One region of the Citrobacter sp. C1 genome, then DNA from elsewhere that is predicted to be linked to it. Evidence: riboswitches for the same ligand, from Rfam matches in the RefSeq annotation. Region 1 holds a riboswitch; the other holds the start of a gene.

Evidence for each region. Region 1 has a riboswitch for thiamine pyrophosphate ahead of thiC (phosphomethylpyrimidine synthase ThiC). Riboswitches for the same ligand answer to the same signal wherever they lie in the genome.
Region 2: another riboswitch for thiamine pyrophosphate. It lies ahead of thiB (thiamine ABC transporter substrate binding subunit); the one in region 1 lies ahead of thiC (phosphomethylpyrimidine synthase ThiC).

Annotation. Positions count from the first base shown of each region.
Region 1 is NZ_CP115035.1:4,739,752-4,747,351, reverse strand. It holds gene thiE (thiamine phosphate synthase) at 1-70, opposite strand, end outside; gene thiC (phosphomethylpyrimidine synthase ThiC) at 70-1,968, opposite strand; TPP riboswitch at 2,050-2,172, opposite strand; gene rsd (sigma D regulator) at 2,226-2,714, opposite strand; gene nudC (NAD(+) diphosphatase) at 2,811-3,584, shown strand; gene hemE (uroporphyrinogen decarboxylase) at 3,634-4,698, shown strand; gene nfi (deoxyribonuclease V) at 4,708-5,388, shown strand; gene IB214_RS22675 (YjaG family protein) at 5,422-6,012, shown strand; gene hupA (nucleoid-associated protein HU-alpha) at 6,199-6,471, shown strand; gene IB214_RS22665 (DUF1481 domain-containing protein) at 6,483-7,178, shown strand; gene zraP (zinc resistance sensor/chaperone ZraP) at 7,268-7,600, opposite strand, start outside.
Region 2 is NZ_CP115035.1:4,231,279-4,238,878, reverse strand. It holds gene thiP (thiamine/thiamine pyrophosphate ABC transporter permease ThiP) at 1-1,112, opposite strand, end outside; gene thiB (thiamine ABC transporter substrate binding subunit) at 1,088-2,071, opposite strand; TPP riboswitch at 2,229-2,424, opposite strand; gene sgrR (HTH-type transcriptional regulator SgrR) at 2,605-4,260, opposite strand; gene sgrT (glucose uptake inhibitor SgrT) at 4,360-4,482, shown strand; gene IB214_RS20330 (sugar efflux transporter) at 4,598-5,776, shown strand; gene leuD (3-isopropylmalate dehydratase small subunit) at 5,884-6,489, opposite strand; gene leuC (3-isopropylmalate dehydratase large subunit) at 6,500-7,600, opposite strand, start outside.

The DNA of each region.
Region 1 (7,600 bases):
ACGCAATGCTGTCGACCACCGGGTACAGCCCGAGGCGGAAAGGTACCGTTGGGAATTCAGGCTGATACATCAGGCTTCCTCCTTTTTCAGGTAGATATCACCGCCTTTGGCGCGGAAGTTCTCCGACATACCCGCCATCCCCACTTCGATGGTTTGTGCGGCAGCGTAGTCGCGCACTTCCTGGCTGATTTTCATCGAGCAGAATTTCGGCCCGCACATTGAGCAGAAGTGAGCGACTTTGCCGGACTCCTGTGGCAGGGTTTCATCGTGGTAGGCGCGGGCGGTGAATGGGTCGAGCGCCAGATTAAACTGGTCTTCCCAGCGGAATTCGAAGCGCGCTTTTGACATGGCGTTATCGCGGATCTGCGCACCCGGATGCCCTTTAGCTAAATCGGCGGCGTGCGCGGCAATCTTGTAGGTAATCAACCCCTGCTTCACGTCTTCTTTGTTCGGCAGGCCGAGGTGCTCTTTTGGCGTGACGTAGCACAGCATCGCGCAGCCAAACCAGCCAATCATTGCCGCGCCAATACCGGAGGTGAAGTGGTCATAGCCTGGGGCGATATCGGTTGTTAATGGCCCTAAAGTGTAGAACGGCGCTTCGTGGCAGTGCTCCAGCTCTTCGGTCATGTTGCGCTTAATCATCTGCATCGGTACGTGGCCAGGGCCTTCAATCATCACCTGCACGTCATATTCCCAGGCAATTTTGGTCAGCTCGCCCAGCGTATGCAGCTCTGAGAACTGTGCCTCGTCGTTGGCATCCTGAATAGAGCCCGGACGCAGACCATCACCCAGCGAAAGAGAAACGTCATAAGCGGCGCAGATTTCACAGATTTCGCGGAAGTGCTCGAACAGGAAGTTTTCTTTGTGATGGGAGAGGCACCATTTCGCCATGATGGAGCCGCCGCGCGAGACAATCCCGGTCAGGCGTTTAGCGGTCATCGGCACATAGCGCAGCAGCACACCCGCGTGGATAGTGAAATAGTCGACGCCCTGCTCGGCCTGCTCCAGCAGCGTATCGCGGAACGCTTCCCAGGTGAGATCTTCGGCGATCCCGTTGACCTTCTCCAGTGCCTGGTAGATCGGTACGGTGCCGATCGGCACCGGGCTGTTTCGCAGGATCCATTCGCGGGTTTCGTGAATATAGCGACCGGTGGACAGGTCCATCACCGTATCCGCCCCCCAGCGCGTGGACCACACCAGCTTTTCCACTTCTTCTTCGATGGAGGAAGTGACCGCTGAGTTACCGATGTTGGCATTGACCTTCACCAGGAAATTACGTCCGATGATCATCGGCTCTGATTCCGGGTGGTTGATGTTGGCGGGGATGATGGCGCGCCCGGCAGCGACTTCATCACGCACGAATTCCGCCGTGATATTTTCCGGCAGGCTGGCGCCAAAGCTCATGCCTGGATGCTGGTGGCGCAGCACTTCACTGCGAATGCGCTCGCGGCCCATATTTTCGCGGATAGCGATAAACTCCATCTCCGGAGTGACGATGCCCTGGCGCGCGTAGTGCAACTGGGTCACGCAGCGGCCGGTTTTGGCGCGCTTAGGCGTCAGCAAGCCGTTGAAACGCAGCTCGTCCAGGCCATCATCGGCCAGGCGCTCTTTGGTATAGGCGGAGCTACGGTCGTCTAGGTCTTCGCTGTCATTACGTGCGGATATCCACGGCTGGCGCAGTTTTGCCAGACCCTGCTGGACGTTAATCGCCACATCAGGATCGCCATACGGGCCAGAGGTGTCATAAACCGGCACGGCTTCGTTCTCTTCGAACTGTGGGGTATCTTTGCTGCCGCCAATGAGCGTCGGGCTGAGCTGGATTTCACGCATAGGAATACGGATATCTGGCTGTGAACCAGCAATATAGATGCGTTTTGAGTTAGGAAAGGCGGTCCCTTCCAGGGTGTCGATAAAGTGTTGGGCCTGGGCGCGCTGTTCGCGGCGGGATGGTTTAGTAGTGGCAGACATAGCTCATTCCAAAAAAGTAAGGATATGGCTTGTCAGACGACGGATGAAGCAAGAGGGAAGATCGCCCATGGGCGATACAACTGTAGATTTACTCTTGTTCCCTTCGCAGGTATTAGCCTGATCAGGTTCCGCGGATCCCGAATTAACGGTCTCAGCCTTTTCCACTCATGCTGATGTGGAAAATAAGCACTCCGACAAGATAATTCCCCCTCTGGCGAGGAGGAATGGTTGTAAACTACCTGTTACTCGCGCAAATCTCAAGCAGGGCGTTTGATCATTGCGCTGTCGTGTACCGCATCAAGCACCAGCATAATCAACTTATCTTCCAGCATAAACCGGGCCTCCAGCGCCTCGCCGATATCCGACAATGCCTGTTGAAATTCAAGGAAATTATCGTGGTCAATGGCGTTTTCCAGACTGGAATCATAGTCGTCCATAATCTGTTGTGTATTGGCTTCCAGAAGAGGCCAAATTTTTGTGGCTTTTAAAAGCTGCCCGTTCCCTTCCAATTTATGCAGAATACGTTCATAAATACTGAAGTGTCCGGTGGAGAGGTAGTCGACCAGGCTCTGACAAAAATCATCCAGCGCTTTTTCATTGAGCCGCATGTACGATTCTTTGCCAGGCTTAATGCCAACCAGATTGTAGTAAGCCACGAGCAGGTGCTTACGTACATGTAGCCAGCGATCAACCAGTTTATTACTTCCTCCGACGTGTTCCGTCAGGCTTTCCAGCTGGTTTAGCATGATTGACTCCGCAAGGTGGTGTTGAAAAACGGCTCACCGATAAATGTAAAAATAATGTAAACAACATGCCTGTGAAGCAAAGGTTGCGCAAGAGATATGGATCGTATTATTGAAAAATTAGACAGCGGCTGGTGGATCGTCAGTCATGAACAAAAATTGTGGTTGCCTCACGGAGAGCTGCCACATGGTGACGCGGCTGGTTTTGATCTGCTGGGTCAGCGCGGGTTGCCGATAGGCGAGTGGGAAGGTGAAACCGTCTGGCTGGTGCAGCAGCAGCGTCGCCACGATATGGGCTCAGTGCGCCAGATCCTCGATCAGGATGTGGGACTGTTTCAACTGGTCGGACGCGGCGTGCAGTTGGCCGAGTTTTTCCGTTCGCATAAATTCTGCGGTTATTGTGGCCATCCGATGCACCCAAGCAAAACGGAATGGGCAATGCTGTGTAGCCACTGCCGTGAACGTTATTATCCGCAAATTGCCCCCTGCATTATTGTCGCCATCCGTCGTGAAGACTCCCTGCTGCTGGCTCAGCATGTTCGCCACCGCAACGGCGTGCATACCGTGCTGGCCGGTTTTGTTGAAGTGGGGGAGACGTTAGAACAAGCGGTAGCGCGAGAAGTGATGGAAGAAAGCGGCATTAAGGTGAAAAACCTGCGCTACGTTACCTCCCAGCCCTGGCCGTTTCCGCAGTCTTTGATGACCGCGTTTATGGCGGAATATGATAGCGGGGAGATCGTCATCGACCCGAAAGAACTGCTGGAAGCGAACTGGTATCGCTACGATGACTTACCGCTACTTCCCCCGCCGGGTACCGTCGCACGTCGACTGATCGAAGATACTGTGGCGATGTGTCGGGCTGAGTACGAGTAAAGAACGAGTAATGATACACTGACGGCCTGACGCTAAAAGGAAGATAAAAATGACCGAACTGAAGAACGATCGTTACCTGCGTGCGCTGCTGCGCCAGCCTGTTGATGTTACTCCGGTATGGATGATGCGCCAGGCGGGCCGCTATTTGCCGGAGTACAAAGCCACTCGTGCGCAAGCGGGCGATTTCATGGCGCTGTGCAAAAACGCCGAGCTGGCCTGCGAAGTGACGCTACAACCGCTGCGCAGGTATAAACTTGATGCGGCGATCCTCTTTTCGGACATTTTGACCATCCCGGATGCGATGGGACTTGGGCTGTACTTTGAAGCTGGCGAAGGCCCACGCTTTACCTCTCCCATCACCTGTAAGGCCGATGTGGATAAGCTGCCGATCCCGGACCCGGAAGGCGAACTGGGCTACGTGATGAACGCGGTACGCACTATTCGCCGCGAACTGAAGGGTGACGTGCCGCTGATTGGTTTCTCTGGCAGTCCGTGGACGTTGGCGACTTACATGGTGGAAGGCGGCAGCAGCAAAGCCTTCACCGTGATTAAAAAGATGATGTACGCCGATCCAACGTCGCTGCATCTGCTGCTCGATAAGCTGGCGAAAAGCGTCACGCTATACCTGAATGCGCAGATCAAAGCCGGCGCGCAGTCGGTGATGATTTTCGATACCTGGGGCGGCGTGCTGACTGGTCGCGACTATCAGCAGTTCTCTCTCTATTACATGCACAAAATTGTCGATGGTCTGCTGCGTGAAAACGACGGCCGCCGCGTGCCGGTCACCTTGTTCACTAAAGGCGGCGGACAGTGGCTGGAAGCGATGGCGGAAACTGGATGTGATGCGCTGGGTCTCGACTGGACGACAGATATTGCCGATGCGCGTCGTCGTGTCGGTCATAAAGTGGCGTTACAGGGCAATATGGACCCGTCCATGCTCTACGCACCGGCACCGCGTATCGAAGAAGAAGTCGCCACGATACTGGCGGGCTTCGGTCAAGGGGAAGGCCACGTCTTTAACCTGGGTCACGGTATCCACCAGGATGTGCCGCCGGAACATGCCGGGGTGTTTGTGGAGGCGGTACATCGCTTGTCTGAGCAGTACCACCGCTAAGGAGTCACGATGGATCTTGCGTCGCTACGCGCCCAACAGCTTGAACTGGCCTCTGCGGTGATCCGTGAAGATCGCTTTAAAAGCGATCCGCCGGATCTGATCGCTGGGGCAGATGTCGGGTTTGAGCAGGGCGGAGAGGTGACGCGAGCCGCCATCGTGCTACTGAAGTATCCTTCTCTTGAGCTGGTTGAATATAAGGTGGCGCGTATCGCCACCACCATGCCGTATATCCCCGGTTTTCTCTCTTTTCGCGAATATCCTGCGCTGCTGGCTGCCTGGGAACAATTATCGCAGAAGCCTGACTTAGTGTTCGTTGATGGTCACGGTATTTCCCACCCGCGTCGTCTTGGCGTTGCCAGCCATTTTGGTCTGCTGGTGGATGTCCCGACGATTGGCGTGGCGAAAAAACGGCTGTGCGGCAAGTTTGACCCCTTATCTGCTGAACCCGGGGCGCTAGCGCCACTGTTGGATAAAGGCGAGCAGCTGGCGTGGGTCTGGCGCAGCAAAGCACGCTGTAATCCACTGTTTATCTCTACCGGACATCGCGTGGGCATGGATAGCGCGCTGGCGTGGGTGCAGCGTTGTATGAACGGCTATCGCCTGCCGGAACCGACACGCTGGGCGGATGCGGTGGCATCGGAACGCCCTGCTTTTACGCGGCTTGCAGCAAAAACGCCCCATATCGGGTAAACTGCGACTAATTTCCGTATTCGAGAACTCATCATGTTACAAAACCCGATTCATCTGCGTCTGGAGAAGCTGGAAAGCTGGCAGCACGTCACCTTTATGGCCTGTCTGTGTGAGCGCATGTACCCAAACTACGCCATGTTCTGCAAGCAAACGGAGTTTGGAGATGGGCAGATTTACCGCCGAATCCTGGATTTAGTCTGGGAAGTGCTGACCGTCAAGGATGCGAAAATCAATTTTGACAGCCAGCTGGAGAAGTTTGAAGAGGCTATTCCGTCCGCAGACGACTACGATCTGTACGGCGTTTATCCGGCGATTGACGCCTGTGTTGCCCTGAGCGAAGTCATGCATTCTCGTCTGAGCGGTGAAACCCTGGAACACGCGATTGAAGTCAGTAAGGCTTCGATTACCAGCGTCGCGATGCTGGAAATGACGCAAGCGGGTCGCGAAATGACCGATGAAGAGCTGAAAGAGAACCCTGCCGTTGAGCAAGAATGGGATATTCAGTGGGAAATATTCCGACTTTTAGCCGATTGCGAAGAACGCGATCTTGAGCTGATAAAAGGGCTGCGTGCAGACCTGCGCGAGGCTGGCGAGAGCAATATTGGTATAATTTTTCAGCAATGACACCACAAAACGTGATTTAACGCCTGATTTGTCGTGCCTGAAGGCTTCCCATCCGCCCCCCGTCTGGTCTACATTTGGGGGGCGAAGAAAAGTGGCTATCGGTGCGTGTATGCAGGAGAGTGCTTTTCTGGCATTTCCGTCGCACTCGATGCTTAGCAAGCGATAAACACATTGTAAGGATAACTTATGAACAAGACTCAACTGATTGATGTAATTGCAGACAAAGCAGAACTGTCCAAAACACAGGCTAAAGCTGCTCTGGAATCCACTCTGGCTGCTATTACTGAGTCTCTGAAAGAAGGCGATGCTGTACAACTGGTTGGTTTCGGTACCTTCAAAGTGAACCACCGCGCTGAGCGTACTGGCCGCAACCCGCAGACCGGTCAAGAAATCAAAATCGCCGCAGCTAACGTACCGGCATTTGTTTCTGGTAAAGCACTGAAAGACGCGGTTAAGTAATTCGCGTGGCAGTGAACAGTTTTAACGAGGGGGCGGTTTCGCCCCTTTTGTCCATCTGGCGTCATACGCTTTGGCTTTCAGGTGTTCTGTTGCTGTCTGCCTGCAGTCGCCACTCTGAGCTTCCTCCGTTCACGGCCAGCGGTTATGTTGGCGATCACGGAGCGGTACGCGTTTGGCGTAAAGATTCCAACAATGATGTGCATCTGCTCTCCGTTTTTAGTCCGTGGCGAAGCGGCGACACAACCACCAGTGAGTACCGCTGGCAGGGTGACACCCTCTCTCTGATAGAACTCAACGTATACAGCCAACCGCCGGAGCATGTTCGCATCCGTTTCGACGATCGGGGTGAACTGAGTTTTATGCAGCGTGAAGTCGATGGACAAAAGCAACAGCTTTCCAGCGATCAAATTGCGCTCTACCGCTACCGTGCCGATCAAACCCGTCAGACCAGCGATGCGCTGCGCCAGGGGCGTGTGGTATTACGGCAGGGGCGTTGGCATGCTGCCGAACGCACGGTCACTACGTGTGAAGGCGAGACGATCAAACCTGATTTAGATTCATGGGCGATAAACCATATCGAGCGCCGCCAGAGCCGCTCGTCGGTCGACGTGAGCGTGGCATGGCTGGAAGCGCCTGAGGGATCTCAGCTGTTGCTGGTCGCGAATTCTGATTTCTGTCGTTGGCAGCCAAAAGATAAAACATTTTAACGCCGGATGGCGACGCGAAAGCGTCTTATCCGGCTTACGGTATCCATCTGTAGGCCTGATTAGCGTAGCGCCATCAGGCATTAAGTTCTTTACCAGTGGCCCATACCCATATGACCCCCGCCACGATGGTAACTGCCGCCACCGCAACCCATGCCGGCACCGCGAGGCACACCCGCCTCCGCCATGGCGACATCCCGTTTCACCCGTTGCTCATCCAGCGCTTGATTCAGAGATTCTATCTCTTTTGCGACGGCATTAATTTTTGCGCTGTCCAGCGGGCTGGCGGTGAGCAACGCGTTGTACTCATAACGTTTGGACGTCAACTGCTGGCGCAATGCGCGGGTCTGCGTGTAGTAATCATCAGCGATTTTCTGGGCTGCGGCCTGCTGCTCGGTGGTCATTGGCGTACCACCCTGTTGCCA
Region 2 (7,600 bases), 510 kb from region 1:
AGCGCCTGACCGGCTAAAACTTGCTGCCGTGCCCGCAGCTCGCGGCTGCTCCACAACAGCATCATGGTGAGAATGACGCACAGCAGGCCTGCCGCCAGCGCAATACGCAGCGAAGTCCACAGGGCTTGCCACAATACAGGCTGCGCGAGAACGTCCAGAATATGACGGTTAACACCATCGACAATCACCGCCAGCAGCGGCGGGAGTAACAGCAGCAGCGCCAGAATAATCAGCAGGGTGTCGGTCACTCGGCTGTGCAGGCGGTCGTCGGGATCGCGCCAGCCTTGTACCAGCGTGGTGCCGGGGGCTATCGCTCGACTCATGCGCTGGCTGAGCAGCACCAGTCCTAAGCAGCAAATCATCTGGATCAGTGCCAGCATGGCGGCGCGCACGGGATCGTAGTCGAAGCTCAGCGCCTGATAGATAGCCAGCTCGATGGTGGTCGCCTGTGGCCCGCCGCCGAGCGACAGCACGGTAGCAAAACTGGCGAAGCACAGCATAAAGATGAGCGCCGCTACCGGAGGGATCTGGCGGCGCAGCCACGGCCATTCAACGAAGCGGAAGAAATGCCAGCCGCGCATACCTAGCTGCGCGGCGAGCTGCCGCTGTTCGCCGGGAATATTCTCCAGCGACTGCAGCAGTAAACGGCTGGCCATCGGCAGGTTGAAAAAGACGTGTGCCAGCAGAATGCCCTGCAGACCGTACGGTGAAAACGTCCACTCCAGGCCGAGAGCCTGCCAAAGTGAGGCCAGCCAGCCCTGACGACCGTAGACGCTAAGGATGCCAAAGACGGCGACCAGCACCGGCAGGATCAGCGTCATTGCGCACAGGCGCAGCAGCGCTATACGCCCAGGGAAACGGCGACGATAAAGCGCCCGGGCGAGGAAGATTGCCGGGATCACCGACAGCGCAGCGGATAAAAATGCCTGCCAGAAGGAAAAACGCACCACGTGCCACAGGTAGCTGTCCTGCCACAGCGTGAACCAGTCTCCCTGAGGGGCGTTCAGCCACAGCGCCAGAAACGCCGCCAGGGCGACGGCCACTATCAACGTAGCGGCCGAAAGCCCTGGGAGCAGCCAGCCGGGAATTAACGGCTGACGGCGCGTTGCCATGCGTTAATCCATGTCTGACGTTGAGTTGCTACCTGTTGTGGGGTGAATTCCAGCGCGGTGGACGGTTTTTCCAGTTGTGCAATGCCAGGAGGAAGCGTGACCTGGGTTACCGGATACATCCAGTTGCCAGTGGGGATCGCGTTCTGGAACGCCGGAGAAACCATAAATGTCAGGAATTTTTCCGCCAGTTCGGGCTGTTTGCTGGCGGCGGTACGTGCGGCGACCTCCACCTGCAAATAGTGTCCCTCGCTAAAATTGGCGGCGGCGTAGTTATCTTTCTTCTCTTCGATGATGTGATACGCCGGAGAGGTGGTATAGCTCAGCACCAGATCGCTTTCACCTTTCAGGAACAAACCGTAGGCTTCACTCCAGCCCTTGGTGACGGTGACGGTTTTAGCCGCCAGTTTCTGCCAGGCTTCCGGCGCTTTATCGCCGTACACTTTCTGCATCCACAGCAGCAGTCCCAGACCCGGCGTGCTGGTGCGTGGGTCCTGATAAATTACGCGCCATTTCTGGTCGCTTTCGACCAGTTCTTTCAGGCTCTTCGGTGGGTTTTTCAGCTTGTTTTTGTCATACACAAAGGCGAAATAACCGTAATCAAACGGTACAAAGGTGTCGTTTTTCCAGCCGCCAGGGACGTTGATGGCATCGCTCGCCACGCCGCTTTTGGCAAACAGTTTGGTCTGCATTGCCGCGTCGAGCAGGTTGTTATCCAGTCCGAGCACGACGTCGGCTTTACTGTTTTTTCCTTCCATACGCAGGCGGTTAAGCAGCGAGACGCCATCTTCCAGCGCCACCAGCTTTAGTTCGCAGTTGCAGTCGGCTTCAAAGGCTTTTTTGATGGTTGGACCGGGGCCCCAGTCGGCGGCGAACGAGTCGTAGGTATAGACGGTCAGAACGGGTTTGGCGAAGGCAGGCGCTGCGCACAGCAGTAAAAGCGGAAGACATTTTTTAAACACTTTGCACCTCATAAAGTAAAACTCTTAATAATTCGAGTTGCAGGAAGGCGGCGACGTAGCGCATCCCCGGGAGCGTACAGGTAGTACGTGACTGGGGTGAGCGAGGAAAGCCAACGCATCTGCAGCTTGAAGTATGACGAGTTAGGTGGCAAAGGACTTGAGCTACAGCCTCAAATCCCTTCGCCGGCATTATCCGGATCAGGTTCGACGGGTATCTCTCAGCCTCATACACTTCATCCTTCACGCTGCCTCTGCGTTGGCTGCGTTGGCTGCGTTGGCTGCGTTTGCTTGCCGCCTTGATGCATCATGAATGATTTTGTGTATGTTTTTTATTGGCACCCCGTTGAGAACGGCGTTAGTGTAATGATTTTGTTGCTATGCGGCAATCAAGAGCCTTGTCCATTAGGCTATCTTGTTTGCCAGTTTGAACCTGGGCAGTGCTCAAAATCCTCACGTACTACGTGTACGCTCCGGTTTTTCCGCGCTGTCCGTGTTCAAACTGTCTTCACCGATTACGCCTACTGAACAAGGCGTTAAGGATCCGGTGGTGCAAACCATGCTGATTTAAAATCAAACCAGCCAAGCGTATTCATGCGTAACCCACGCATACTGCGCTGCCCCTGAATGATCAGCCAGTGATGGATCAGCGGTACAATGGCTTTACTGGCAAGCAGTTGCTGACACCATGCTGCGAGGCTCATCTCGCCAGTGCGCCAGCGGGCGGCGTCGCTTTCCCAGTCCAGAGAAAGACAGTTTTGCAGCAGCGGGACTTCGCACAAATGGGCGAACAGCGAGAAGTCCAGCGGTAAGGTAAAGTTGGCGCTGTTGAGCCAGATATCGCTGACGGTCTCACCTGCGTGCCATTGATCGTAGTCGATCTCCTGAATATTCAGCTGTACCTGATGCTCCGCCAGTAACGTTTTCATGATCTGCGCAATCACCCGATGCTCGATATGATCGCGATAGTAGGTGAGCGTCAGCGTTTCCAGTCCCGCCGGTTTTTCACCGAGTCCTGGCCTGGCGTGATGCCAGCGAGGTAGTAATCCGTACGCGGGAAACCAGTGTCGCTGATACTGCTCGTCAGCCTGAAAAATTAAATTCGTCGGCGAGAGTATGCGGCTTACCCATTCGCGCACCTCCTGATTGGCTCCGCGATGGGCGCGGGAATCAAACAGTATGTAATAACACCCTTCCTCCAGCCGGCTTTCGATAGCCTTTTCATCTTCCGTCGGGCCTTTGAGCGTGAGTCCGCCGCCAGGCTCTTCGGCGATGTCCGGTAACACCCACACGTTCACTTCGTCAATCAGCGCCCGGTAACCAAAGTAATCATCAAAAGCGTGAATTTTTAGCTGGTTACTCGTATTGCGGACGACCGCATAGGGACCGGTGCCAATCGGGTGGCTGGAAAAGTTATTCAGCGTTTCCCATTCGCGCGGCAGGATCATGGCGGGGACCTGTCCCAGTAGCCACGGCAGCCAGCGATCAGGTTGCGCCAGATGGATATCCAGCGTCCAGGCCGTGGGGGAGGCAATTTGCGTAATGTGCGAGTACAGCGGCAGGCTGTTGATCCGCCTCAGTGAGGCGATCACATCCTCCATTTCCAGCTCGCGACCATGATGAAAATGGATCCCAGGACGCAGGAAGAACCGCCAGTGCAGCGGCGAAATTTGTTGCCAGTGGTGGGCAATGTCGGCTTCCAGTTCCCCATTTTCCTCATTTACGCGGGTTAAGGCGCTGAAGATTTGCCTGGCGATATGGGTTTCGGAACGGCGTAGCGCCGTACCGGGGAGCAGATTGCGCATCGGGCGATAGTAAAGGACGCGCATGATGTGCCGCCCCTGGCGAAAGCTGCGGCCCAGATGGGAAACCAGCATTTGTCGCACGGCTGTTTTATCGCCGACCAGTTGCACCAGTTGATCAATGCGATCCTGTTCCAGCAGGTCTTCCGCCCGCTGCTGCTGGAGCGCCAGCCCGGTGTAGAGAAAGGTCAGGCGTGAACGTTTGCCGCGACCGACCTCGGCTTCCCACGTTAGCCAGCCGCGTTCCTGCATGGTGTTGAGCAGGGTGCGCATATGGCGGCGCGAGCAACTGAGTAACTCTGCCAACTCGTTCAGCGTGGTGTCTTGCGTTTTGCCGTCGCAGCATTGCCACAGGCGGATAAACTGTTGTTGCAAACGACCAGAAGACATAAAAGGGGAACTCCCACGGAAAACTCAGCAATTTTATTATCCCCATATTAAGCCAATAATGAATTCCGATGAAGCGATGAGACAACGAAGGGGTCATCTATGCGTCAGTTCTATTTAAAGTACTTTACCTCGACAGCGCGTTTGTCCTGGTTGGCTTGCCTGAGTGCGCCGCAGCGCTTAAAGATGCTTGATGAACTGATGCAGTGGGAGTTGCAAGACTGACCTCTGAATTGGGAATTGCAGACATCATGTGTGACTGAGTATTGGTGTTAATCGCCGCGCCAGCAGGTATTATCTGCTGGCTTTTTTCGTTTCCGCTGCGCTTAAAAGGAAAGATATGCTCTGGATTATGACCATGGGACGGCGCCTTAACGGCGTGTATGCGGCGTTTATGCTGGTTGCCTTTATGATGGGCGTAGCGGGCGCGTTACAGGCACCCACGCTGAGCCTGTTTCTGAGTCGCGAGGTGGGGGCACAGCCATTTTGGGTTGGGCTGTTTTACACCGTCAATGCGATCGCCGGGATCGCGGTCAGCCTTGGTCTGGCGAAACGATCCGACAGTCGGGGCGATCGGCGTAAGCTGATCATGTTCTGCTGTCTGATGGCGATTGGCAATGCGTTGCTGTTCGCCTTTAACCGCCACTATTTAACGCTGATCACCTGCGGGGTGCTGCTGGCTTCGCTGGCAAATACCGCCATGCCGCAGCTGTTTGCGCTGGCGCGGGAGTATGCCGATAACTCGGCGCGAGAAGTGGTGATGTTCAGCTCGGTGATGCGTGCGCAGCTTTCGCTGGCGTGGGTGATTGGGCCGCCGCTGGCGTTTATGCTGGCGTTAAATTACGGCTTCACGATGATGTTTTCGATTGCTGCCGGGATATTTGCCGTTAGCCTGGTGCTGATCGCGCTGATACTGCCGTCGGTGGCGCGGGTCGAGCAGCCTGTCGATGTCCCGCTTGAGCAGACCGGCAGCTGGCAGGACAAAAATGTGCGCATGTTGTTTATTGCCTCCACGCTGATGTGGACCTGCAACACCATGTACATTATCGATATGCCGCTGTGGATTAGCCTTGAACTGGGACTACCGGACAAACTGGCAGGGATCCTGATGGGCACCGCCGCCGGGTTGGAAATTCCGGCAATGATTCTGGCGGGTTACTACGTGAAGCGTTTTGGTAAGCGGCGGATGATGATAACCGCCGTGGCGGCAGGCGTGCTGTTTTACCTTGGGCTTATCTTCTTCCATAGCCATACGGCGCTACTGGTCCTGCAGCTGTTTAATGCGGTATTCATCGGGATTGTTGCCGGAATAGGCATGCTGTGGTTTCAGGATCTGATGCCGGGCAGGGCGGGTTCAGCTACCACCTTATTTACCAACAGTATCTCCACGGGGGTGATTCTGGCGGGGGTCATTCAGGGGGCGGTGGCGCAAAGTTATGGGCATTATGCCGTCTACTGGGTGATTGCGGGAATTTCGGTGGTTACGCTGGTGATGACCGGACGAGTGAAGGATGTGTAGTGGGTGTGCCGGATACGCTGCGCTTATCCGGCCTACAAATCTTTCCGTAGGCCGGATAAGACGCTTTTGCGTCGTCATCCGGCATGCTTATCCGGCAACAACAAGCACTAGCGCATAAACGCGGGCTGTTTGTTCTCGTAAGTCGAGATCGCGTCTTCGTGCTGCAACGTCAGCCCAATACTGTCGAGACCGTTCAGCATGCAGTGGCGGCGGAAGGTGTCGATTTCAAACGGATACGCTTTATCGCCAGCCTTCACCACCTGTGCCTGCAGATCCACCTCAAAACGGATCCCCGGATTGGCCTGTACCAACGTGAACAGTTCATCCACTTCGTCGTCGCTTAATTTCACCGGCAGCAGTTGGTTATTAAAGCTGTTGCCGTAGAAAATGTCGGCGAAGCTTGGGGCGATCACCACTTTGAAACCGTAATCGGTCAGCGCCCACGGCGCATGTTCGCGCGAGGATCCGCAGCCAAAGTTTTCGCGCGCGAGCAGAATCGACGCGCCTTGATATTCCGGGAAGTTCAGTACGAATTCCGGATTAGGCTGCTGACCATTCTCATCGAGAAAGCGCCAGTCGTTAAACAGGTGCGCACCAAAACCGGTACGCGTCACCTTCTGCAAAAACTGTTTGGGAATGATTGCATCCGTATCGACGTTGGCGGCATCCAGGGGGACAACCAGGCCGGTATGCTGGGTAAATTTCTCTGCCATGGTAGTTTCCTTATTTGATGCGGCGAATGTCGGCAAAATGACCGGTAACGGCGGCCGCGGCGGCCATGGCCGGGCTGACTAAGTGCGTACGCCCTCCGCGGCCCTGACGACCTTCAAAGTTACGGTTGCTGGTGGAAGCACAGCGTTCGCCCGGATTCAGACGATCGTTGTTCATCGCCAGGCACATTGAGCAACCCGGTAAGCGCCATTCAAAACCGGCTTCAATGAAAATCTTATCCAGACCTTCTGCTTCAGCCTGGGCTTTAACCGGACCTGAACCCGGTACCACCAGTGCCTGCACGCCCGGCGCGACCTTGCGGCCTTTGGCGATTTCAGCTGCGGCACGTAAATCTTCAATACGCGAGTTGGTGCAGGAGCCGATAAACACTTTATCAATAGCCACTTCCGTCAATGGAATGCCCGGCTTCAGCCCCATATAGGCCAGCGCTTTTTCCGCTGATGCGCGTTCAACCGGATCGCTAAACGACGCGGGGTCGGGAATGTTATCGTTTACGGAGATTACCTGGCCTGGGTTAGTGCCCCAGGTGACCTGCGGAGCAATCTCTTCTGCCTGCAGGGTGACGGTGGTATCAAACGTCGCCCCGTCGTCGGTTTTCAGCGTTTTCCACCAGGCGACGGCATCGGTAAAATCCTGACCTTTAGGGGCATGCAAACGTCCCTGTACATAGTTGAAGGTGGTTTCATCCGGTGCGACCAGACCCGCTTTGGCCCCCATTTCGATTGCCATGTTACACAGGGTCATACGACCTTCCATGCTCAGGGCGCGGATGGCATCGCCGCAAAACTCAACCACGTGCCCGGTACCGCCTGCGCTACCGGTTTTACCGATAATCGCCAGCACGATATCTTTGGCAGTAATTCCTGGTGCTGCCGTGCCATTAACTTCGATCTTCATGGTTTTGGCGCGCCCTTGCTTCAGGGTTTGCGTGGCCAGCACGTGTTCGACTTCTGAGGTCCCGATACCAAACGCCAGCGCGCCGAACGCACCGTGTGTGGCGGTGTGGGAGTCACCGCAGACGATGGTCATACCCGGTAAGGTCACACCTTGCTCGGGTCCCATCACGTGGACGATGCCCTGAAAAGGGTGGTT